3 regions of the Acidovorax sp. ST3 genome follow, and region 2 is predicted to be linked to each of the others. Evidence: predicted binding sites of a transcription regulator. Region 2 holds the regulator's gene; each other region holds the start of a gene.

Region 1 (3,219 bases), on a different contig from region 2:
GCCAGCGTGCTGCTGCTGGAGCGTGAATCGCAGCCCGGTTATCACACCACCGGCCGCTCGGCCGCGCTCTACATGGCGACCTATGGCACGCCCAATATTCAGGCGCTGACCCGGGCCAGCCGCGCGTTCTACGATGCGCCGCCGCCTGAATTTGGCGCCGACCCCATCCTCTCGCCCCGGGGCGTGGTCTATGTGGCTGGGCCGGATCAGCTGGACTTGCTGGAACAGACCTACGAGGAAGCGCGCTCCACCTCGCCCAATGTGCAGTGGGTGGAGCAGGCCGAGCTGCTGGCGATGCTGCCCTGCCTGAAGCCCGAGGCCGTGGCCGCCGGCATGAGCGAGCCCGAGGCGGCCGATATTGATGTGAACGCCCTGCACCAGGGCTACCTGCGCGGCCTGCGCCAGCGCGGCGGCCAGGTGCTGACCCACGCCGAGGTGACGGCCGTGCGCCGTGACGGCGACGTGTGGCAGGTGACGCTGGCCGACGGGCGGGTGTTTGCCGCCCCCACCATCGTCAACGCTGCGGGTGCCTGGGCCGATGTAGTGGCAGGCCTTGCGGGTGTGCCGCCGATCGGACTGGAGCCACGCCGCCGCACGGCGTTCACCTTCCCGGTGCCCGAGGGCATGGACGCTACCCATTGGCCCGCCGTGATCGGCATTGACGAAAGCTTCTACTTCAAGCCCGACGCAGGGCAACTGCTGGGCTCACCGGCCAATGCCGACCCCACGCACCCGCACGATGTGGTGCCCGAGGAGCTGGACGTGGCCACCGGGATTTATCACATCGAGGAAATGACCCGGTTCCAGATACGCCGCCCATCGCACACCTGGGCCGGGTTGCGCTCGTTTGTGCGGGATGGCGACATGGTGATTGGCTGGGACAACCATGTGCCCGGCTTCTTCTGGCTGGCCGGGCAGGGCGGATATGGGATTCAGAGCGCGGCGGGCGCCTCGTTGCTGGCGCGGCAGCTGCTGCGCGGCGAGCCGCTGGCCGGGGAGTTGGTGCGCGAGGGCGTGGGGGTGGAAGGGCTGTCGCCCGCGCGTTTGCGCTGAGCCGCCAGGGCCGAGAGAGAGGGGGGGCTCAGCCCCTCAGGCGAACGTGTTGACGTTGGTCCCCAGCGTACCGCTGGTGGCCAGCTGAGGCTGGGGCATGGACTGCTGCATGGCGTCGATCATGGTGGCGGCCGACACGGCCTGCATGTCCAGCGCCTTTTTCAGCACCACCATGTTCAGGGCGTCGGACGTCTTGGCGCTGGCCAGGCTGGTAGCGGTGTTGACGATGCTGTTGGTCAGGGCGACGTCCATGGTGACTCCTTGAGGCAATGGTGGTTTATCGGCACTACAAAAGCGAGCTTGAGGGTTGTTACATGTGCAGGGGGCGGTGAAGCTGCGCTGTTCTGCGTTGCCTTAGTCCAGCGCAGGCACCCCCAGGGCCGGGCAGGCGGCCAAGTCGGAAGTGCGGGCGTTCGGCAACTGTCGGGCTGCGTCGCGCAAGGCGGTGCGCAGGCCTTCTTCCAGCGTGGGGTGGTAGAACGGCATGCCCAAAAGATCATGCACGGTCAGCTGCTGCTGCACGGCCAGGGCCAGCAGGTGGGCGAGGTGCTCGCCATCGGGGGCGCACAACTCGGCACCCAGCAGGCGACCACTCGCGTGGTCGGCATAAACGCACAGGCGTCCCTGGTTGCGCTGCGCGGTGCGGGCGCGGCCCTGGTTTGCGTAGCTGGCGGTGCCAGTGATGGTGCTGTGCGGGTTCATGTCGGCCACGCGCGGCCCCACCACCGCCACGTTGGGGTCGGCGAACACGATGGAGAGCAAGCTGCGGCGCCGAAATCGCGTGAGCCTTGGGGCCAGGGCGTTCAGGCCTGCAATGTGGCCTTCATCGGCCGACTCGTGCAGCAACGGGGTGTGGGTGTTGGCGTCGCCCGCCAAAAACACCGGCAGGTCGCCAATCTGTTGGGTTTGCGGGTCTACGGTGGGCAAGCCGCGCGCATCCAGCGGCACGCCCAGCGTCTCGAGGCCCAGGTGTTCGATGTTGGGCACCCGGCCCATCGCGGCGATGACCTGGTCCACCACCACGCGGTTGGCGCCACTTGCCACCTCGATGCCTCCGGGCACCTCGCGCAACTGCGCCTCGGCGCCCATGTGCAGGACCATGTCTTGTTTCAGCAGAGCGGCCAGCTCGGCATTGAGCGTGGGATCGCTCAGGCCGGCCAGCGTGCGACCGGTGGTGAACGCCGCCACCTGCAAGCCCAGCCGTGCAAGGGATTGCGACAGCTCCACCCCGATCGGTCCCATGCCAATCACTGCAACGCGGGGGCCGAGACTGGGTTGCTCGAACAAGGTGTCGGTGGTGAGCATGCGGTCGCCAAACGCCAGCCATTCATCGGGCACGCGGGGGCGTGAACCCGTGGCGATGATGATGCTGCGTGTGGCGTAAGCCGTGCCGTCGATGTCCACCGCACGTGGCCCCAGCAGCGTTGCACGCCCTGACCTCTGGGCGCTGCCCAGCCCGTTGGTGGCCTGGGTGGCTCCTGCCACGAAGTCATCTCGCAGTGCGCGCACGCGCTGCAGCACGGCAGGCAGGTCAGCGGTCAGACCACTCGCGCCGCGCAGACCGAATTCTTCAAAGGTGTGGCGGCGGTGGAAGGCGTTGGCTGCCTCGATCAGCGCTTTGGACGGCATGCAGCCCACGCGCGCGCAGGTGGTGCCCCAGGGGCCTTCGTTCACGATGAGGTAGCGGTCGGTGCGCTTGCGCACTTCGCGCAAGGCGGCCAGGCCCGCCGTGCCGGCGCCGATGATGATGGTGTCGAGCGGTTGGGGCATGGGGCTCTTTCGGAGTCGGAAAAGCCGGAGTGTGTAGCGTGAACGGCCCCACCGCTGTAGGCATGCACGCCGTTTTACGAGGGCGCTGTGGGGGGGCGCTTCCCAACCCTTTGTATGAAGGCGTAGCCCGGGGTCAGGCCTCGACATCCGACCAGCCCACGCGGCCTTGCCCATGGTCGTTGACGCGTTGCACAAAGGGCGCCGCTTGTGTTTGGGGCAGGCGCAGTTGCAAGGTGACCAGGGTGCCATGCTGAACGTCCACCAGTTCGGCGCCTGCCGCCTCGATTTCTCGGCGCAGCAAGCCCTCCAGGGCATAGGGCACCTGGCATTGCAAGGTGGTCATGCGCTGCAGCGTGACCTTGGGGGCGGTGAGCAGCGCCTGGGCAATGGTGTCGG
Region 2 (3,219 bases):
GATTCGCGCCTGCGGCTGGCGCCCTGTGCGCGCGTTGAACCTTATCTCCCTGTGGGTGCTCGCCTGTGGGGCCGTACACGCCTAGGGCTGCGCTGTGTGGAAGGCGCGACCGCATGGAACGTGTTTTTACCCGTCACCATCAAAGCGTTTGGGCCGGCCTGGGTGCTGACGAACAATGTGGCTCCGGGCGCAGTATTGACTGCCAACGACGCCACCGAGGCCGAGGTGGATTGGGCGGCCGATGCCTCCCCCGTTCTGGCCAACCCCGATCTCTGGGTGGGTCAGACCGCCGCTCGCCAGCTCGTGGCGGGTCAGGCGGTGCGCCAGGCCATGGTGCGGGCCCCGCTGCTGTTCAAGGCGGGTGCGCAGGTCAAGGTGGTGGCCCAGGGGCCCGGCTACGCGGTCAGCTCGGCGGGACAGGCGTTGACGGCGGGCTCGGCCGGACAGACTGTGCGCGTACGCATGGAGAATGGGCGTATCGTGAGCGGAACTGTGAACGATTCTGGGACGGTGGACGTCACTCTGTGATGACGCCCCGGTAATAAATGGCTAAAGTCCGGGCCAAATGGGTCGAAAACATTGCTACTGATGCCCCACATCCAACGGGGTGGTGGAGAGAGCGATGAAGATAGGTCAAACACCGGAACTGCCGGGCGGGTTGCCGCCGACGGGGCTTGCCAAGCAAGCCAAGGCTCCCGCCAGCGCTGCGGAAGGAGCCACGAAAGACGCACTGGTTGCGTCATCCGCCGGTGTGCCCGTCACGGTGTCCACCGCAGCCCGCGCTCTCAGCCCCGCCACCCGCAGCACGGCCGATTTTGATGCGGGCAAGGTCAAGGCCGTGCGCGCTGCTATCGAGAAGGGCGAGTTTTCGGTCGACGCGGAAGCCATTGCCGACAAACTGCTGTCCAACGCCCAGGAGATCCTGTCCCGCTCCCGGGGCTGATCTGCGTTTTGTTAGAGGGCGCAATTCATCGCACAATGCGCCATGACTCTGGAAGAATCTCTCTCAGCTGTTGAACAGCGGATCGAACAAGTCTCCGCCGCACTTCTCGCGGCAGATCCCCTCTCTCTGGAAAAACACAGTACGGCCTTGCGCGATGCGGCGGCCGATTTCTCGCGTGCGCTCGAACAAGCCGCCGCGCGTGGCATGCCGCTACCGGCTTCGCTGCAGAAGCGTGCGGATGCCATCCGCACCATGCTGACTTTGCACCGTGACAGCCTGGCCCGGTTGGCCGCCGTCACCGACCGCCAGGCCGCAGGCTTGTTGCCTCCGTCCAATGCAGCTTCTACCTACGGGGACGGCCTGGGCGCGCGGGGAGCTGCGCCAGGAGTGGCGCGCATTTACCGCTCTGCGGGCTGAGCACCAAAGACTTTTCTGAGGGAGGGTCGGGCCGGGGCGCAAGAGGTGCCCGCCCGCGCAGCCATCCAAACTGTTGGCCCCGCAATGCCTTGTGTTGCCCGGCTCGTGGCCCGACGCGCGGGCTCAGTGTGAGCGCATCTTGGCACGCAGGCGGGCAATCGACTGGCTGTGCAACTGGCACACCCGAGACTCGGTCACACCCAGCACGGCTGCAATTTCCTTGAGGTTCATGTCATGTTCGTAGTACATGCCCATGATGTGCTGTTCCCGTTCCGGCAGGGTCTTGATGGCGTTGACCAGTGACGTCTTGAGCCGCTGATCGCGCAGCAACTCCACCGGGTCGGCCGCGCTGTCGGCAACGTGACGGTCCAGAAACCCGTCCTCGTCGTCGTTGCCATGTGTCATGTCTTCCAGGTACACCAGCTGGGTGCCTCGTACCTTGCCCAGCAGGTTCTGGTAGTCCGCCAGGCTCATGCCCATTTCGCCGGCTATTTCAGACTCCAGCGGGCTGCGGCCCAGCTTTTGTTCCAGCCGGTGCACGGCGTGCTCGATGTCTTTCTGGCTCTTGCGCGAGCTGCGGCTCATCCAGTCACCCTCGCGCAACTCGTCGAGCATGGCGCCCCGGATGCGCTGGGTGGCGAAGGTTTCAAACTGCACGCCCTGCGCGACCTCATAGCGCGACAGAGCTTCGGCCAGCCCCATCATGCCGACCTGGATCAAGTCATCCAGTTCGACATTGGGAGGCAGCTTGGCGATCATGTGGTGCGCAATCCTCCGTACCAGCGGTACATGCTGGCGGATCATGGCATCGCGATCAAGCTGGCCTTTGGCGGTGTACATAGAGAGGGTGTTATGCACTGGTAGGGCGGGTATGCGATCTTGTTCTGGAGCCGCTTGGGGGTGCCATCGCCCGAACTTCATCCGCCTCGCGGGGCTGGCGACTGGCCAGACCGTTGGGGGCAGTGCGGGTCAACGTGCGTACGTAGAGGTGCATCACAGGCTCTGGTCAGTGGCTCCGGACAAAATGCGCAGGCATGCCTGTCAAGTTGCTGGGTGTCAGCGCAGCCAGCGCTCCGTTCATAGTGCCCGCATTTTCCAGCAGTTGCAAGGCCAGGCGCTGAAGCTCCTGGGGGTTCTGCGTGGCAATAGTGGTGGTTCGTATCGGGCCGCCCAGATGGCGCTCGGCACATGCCTGCAAGGTCATCAGCTGGGACTGGGCCTTGCGGCGTTCGGCGGCGGTGTTGCCGTGCAGCAAAGCGGCCACCATGCAGGGCAAGCCAGTGTGTAGCGCAATCTGCTTGAGGCTCTTGTAACTGGTCATCACGCCCGCTGCGCCACTGCCCATGACCACCAGCGGCACCGTAGCCGTGTGGGTGAGCAGGGGCCCCAGGGTGGAGGCTGGTGCGTGAATCACCATGAGGCCGTAAGTCCTGAAGCAGGGCAGCAAGCTCTCCATGGGCGAGCGTGTGCTGTCGCTGGCCTTGCGGCTCAGGTGCTGCAGCCCCTTGGCCGCTGGAATCACGGCGAGCGAGGATGCGGTGGCGCCCAGGTTCAGGCTGGCGCCGTCATTCCACGTGGCATGTTGCAGCAGGTGCAGCAGCCCGGGGCTGTCGTCGGACTCCTGCGCCGTGCCGTCGAGCACCACCACCGGATAGCCCAGCCGCTGCAGGCTGGCGCAGATCTGCCATAGCGTTTCCAGGCCGCTCGCCGTGTTGCCCTGGCTGGCGACTGCCAGCAGCCGCAGCTCTGCCTGCGGGGTGAGGCTGTGCAGGCTGGCCGCCTGGTGAAAACCCAGATCAAGCATCGACCAGCCCCCCCTCCGTCACGGTGTCAGGAGAGTGCGAGAAAAAGAAGTTCAG
Region 3 (3,219 bases), on a different contig from region 2:
CTTGTCGTCGTAGGCGCGCAGCGCCTGCGGGCCCACGCCATGCGCAATCAGCTGGGCGCCCAGCACGCGTGCATCCACAATGGCCTGGCTGGCCCCGTTGGAGCCCACGGGGTACATCACATGCGCCGCATCGCCCAGCAGCGCCACGCGGCCGTCCACCCAGGTGGGCACCGGGTCTCGGTCGATCATGGGGTATTCAAAAATGTCCTTGGCACCGCGCAGCATGGCGGGCACGTCCAGCCAGCTGTAGTTCCAGCCGTCGAAGTGGTGGATGAACTCCTCCAGCGCCACGCGCCGGTTCCAGTCGCCGTGCTGCCAGCCGCCCTGGTTGTCCACCGTGATCTCGGCGATCCAGTTGATGGTGGCCAGCCCTGTGGTCGGGTCGGGTGGCGTGATGGGGTAGAACACCACGCGGTGCCGCAGCGAGCCCACGCCCACAAACGACGCGCCCGTGCGCACCGGCACCCCCGGCGTGGTACCCCGCCACATGATGGCGCCGCCCCACTGGATGGGGGGCTGCGTGGGGTGCATTTGCGCCCGCACGGCCGAGTGCAGGCCGTCGGCCGCAATCAGCAGCGAGCCCGCCACTTCACGCTTCTCGCCGTCGCGTGTTTCGACGATGGCGGTGACGCCATTCGCATCCTGCCGGTAGCCCACCACACGTTGCCCCAGCTGCACGGCGTTGTCGCCCAGGCGGGCTTTGACAGCGTGGTACAGCATCATCTGCAGCTGACCCCGGTGCACCGAATACTGCGGCCAGTGGTAGCCCGCCTCCAGGCCGCGCGGCTCGGCATACACCTCGTTCCCGTTGCGGCCCACCAGCGCCCATTCGCGTGCCTGCAGGCCAATGGTGTCCAGCACGTCGTTGCCAAACCCCAGGTCGTGCAGTTCGCGCACGGCGTTGGGCTGCAGGTTGATGCCCACGCCCAGCGGCTGCAGTTCCGGCACCGTTTCAAAGACGATGCAGGGCACGCCGATCTGGTGCAGGGTGAGGGCGGTGGCCATGCCACCAATGCCACCCCCGGCGATCAGCACGGGGTGGGCGGAAGAAGGGTGTGAAGTAGTGGGTGCGCCAGACATGCCGAGATTGTCCATGCAATAGCGGGTGGAGCTTGTCGCGGACGCCGCAGGCCCATGCGGCGCCGGACGCATGCCGGGGGCGGTGTGCTGCAGGTTGGCAGCCTCCTCACCAAGCCCTACTGCTCAGGCGTAGGTATCGACGTTGTTGCCCAGCCCAGCAGATGGAGTCTTTGCCGCCTGGGTCTTCTTTTGCTGCGCGGCATTGGCCGCCGCCTCTTCGGCCTTCGCCACCTGGGACAGTTGTTGCTCTTGCTGTTGCGCGCGCTGTATCGCCGTAATCTGGGCTTGCACCATCTGGATCTGCGCCTGCAGCAGTTTGGCCTTCTCTTGTTTGGCCTTGGCGTCCATGTCGGAACTGACTACGCCCTTGAGTTCCTCCGTCAGCTCGCGCAGCTGCTTTTGCAGCTTGGCGATGTCGCTGCTGCCGCTGGAGGAAGAAGGTTTGACGGAGGTGGTGCTGGCAACTTGCATCCCTGGTTATCGGCAAGACGCAGGGAAAGTTGACGGTCCCTTCGCAAAGCGGGCTCTTGAACTGAGCGCCGCCACCCCATGCCGAACCAGGGTCTGCCGATGTACGGCTTGCCGCAGCCTGTGGCACCATGCCCCGATGCAGAACGATGAACACCTGATGGCGCTGGTGAACGCCAACCGCAGTACCCTGCTGCGCGCCGCTACGCGCCTGCTGGGTCCTGCCGAGGCCGAGGACGCCGTGCAGGACGCCTACGTGCGTGCGCTGGAGGCCCAGGCCCCGGCGCTCAATGCGGCCCAGGCGTGGCTGTTGACGGTGGTGCGCAACCTGGCCATCGACCGCCTGCGGCGGCGCCAGTGGATGGCCCAATGGCTGACCGAAGCCACGCAGACTGCGCATGGCGCTGTTGCCGGTTCGGTCGCGCCCTCGGCAGAGGCCGATGCCGCGCTGGCGCAGCAAGCCATGCTCGCATTGCGGCGGCTGGCGGCGTGCGTCACGCCCATGGAGGGCGCCGCAGTGCTGCTGCATGCGGTGTTCGATGCCAGCCATGCCGAGCTGGCACAGGCCACCGGCCGGACGGAAGCGGCCAGCCGTCAGCAATTGCGCCGCGCATTGCAGCGCCTGCGGCAAGCCGAAGCGCAGGCCCGCCACGGTGATGAACGCGGTGAACCCAGTGACGGCGACCCGGCGGTGCTGCGCCTTTATCTGCAGTCTTTGCAACTACGGGACCCGCAGGCCCTGTGGGCCCTGCTGCGCCAGCCGCCCGTGAGTGCGATGGCGACGCAGCGCTCCGTGCAACCCGTACCACCGCGTGCCTCGCGCGCACCGGCCACGGTGGGTGGGGTGGTTCAGGTGGGCGGGCAACTGGGGTTGGTGCTCACGCTCGACGGCGTGACACTGTGCGTGTTGCCCCTGGGACCCTGCGCCGAGCTGGCCCAAGACATCGTGGTGGCCTAGCCGACCCACCGGCACAGCAGCAAGAGCCCGCCCGGCAGCACTCAGGAAGGACGTTCGCAACACCATGGCCTCCCAGACCACCCCCACGTTCTTCGCCACCCCCCAGGCATTTCGCCAGTGGCTGGAGCGCCATGCGGCCAGCGCGCCGGAGTTGCTGGTGGGTTTTCACAAAGTGGGCTCGGGCCGCCCCAGCATGGGCTGGTCGGAGTCCGTGGACGAAGCCCTGTGCTTTGGCTGGATCGATGGCATCCGGCGGCGCATTGACGAGCACACGTATTCGATTCGCTTCACGCCGCGCAAGCCGTCGTCGATCTGGAGTGCGGTCAACATCGCCAAGGTGGAGCAGTTGCAGGCGGCAGGCCGCATGACGGCTGCGGGGCTGGCCGCTTTCGCGCACCGCAAGGCCGACAAGTCGGCCATCTACTCGCACGAGCAGGCGGGGGTGGCCGAGCTGCCGGTGGCGCTGCAGCGTGCGTTCCAGCGCAACAAAGCCGCGTGGCGGTACTTTCAGGAATCCACACCGCCCAGCTACCGCAAGGTGATGCTGCACTGGGTCACATCCGCCAAACGTGATGCGACCCGGGAGGCCCGGTTTGCGCAGCTGGTGGCCGCCTGCGCAGCGGGTGAGCGCATTGAACTGTGGGCGAAGCGGCCGCCCAGTACCAAGACTTAGCCGCTCCCAGCCCCAAGCCCGAGCCACCCGGTCGGTTGCC

The links. Region 2 encodes FliA, which starts transcription of late flagellar genes. Its sites were predicted from a motif close to CTAAAGTTTNNNNNNNNNNNGCCGNTA; they were not measured.
Region 1: a site for FliA is predicted at 1,332-1,358, ahead of DNK89_RS01210 (YjfB family protein). Genes of this name have one in related genera too.
Region 3: a site for FliA is predicted at 1,559-1,585, ahead of DNK89_RS15805 (FlxA-like family protein). Genes of this name have one in related genera too.

What each region holds. Positions count from the first base shown of each region.
Region 1 covers NZ_QKVP01000001.1:265,564-268,782, forward strand. Annotated here, with positions in the region: gene DNK89_RS01205 (FAD-binding oxidoreductase) at 1-1,053, shown strand, start outside; gene DNK89_RS01210 (YjfB family protein) at 1,090-1,305, opposite strand; gene DNK89_RS01215 (dihydrolipoyl dehydrogenase) at 1,408-2,823, opposite strand; gene DNK89_RS01220 (YigZ family protein) at 2,957-3,219, opposite strand, start outside.
Region 2 covers NZ_QKVP01000007.1:222,074-225,292, forward strand. Annotated here, with positions in the region: gene flgA (flagellar basal body P-ring formation chaperone FlgA) at 1-528, shown strand, start outside; gene flgM (flagellar biosynthesis anti-sigma factor FlgM) at 623-943, shown strand; gene DNK89_RS22290 (hypothetical protein) at 986-1,360, shown strand; gene DNK89_RS22295 (RNA polymerase sigma factor FliA) at 1,484-2,200, opposite strand; gene DNK89_RS22300 (hypothetical protein) at 2,367-3,164, opposite strand; gene flhF (flagellar biosynthesis protein FlhF) at 3,157-3,219, opposite strand, start outside.
Region 3 covers NZ_QKVP01000004.1:683,977-687,195, forward strand. Annotated here, with positions in the region: gene DNK89_RS15800 (flavin-dependent oxidoreductase) at 1-1,080, opposite strand, end outside; gene DNK89_RS15805 (FlxA-like family protein) at 1,204-1,551, opposite strand; gene DNK89_RS15810 (RNA polymerase sigma factor) at 1,688-2,506, shown strand; gene DNK89_RS15815 (YdeI family protein) at 2,571-3,179, shown strand.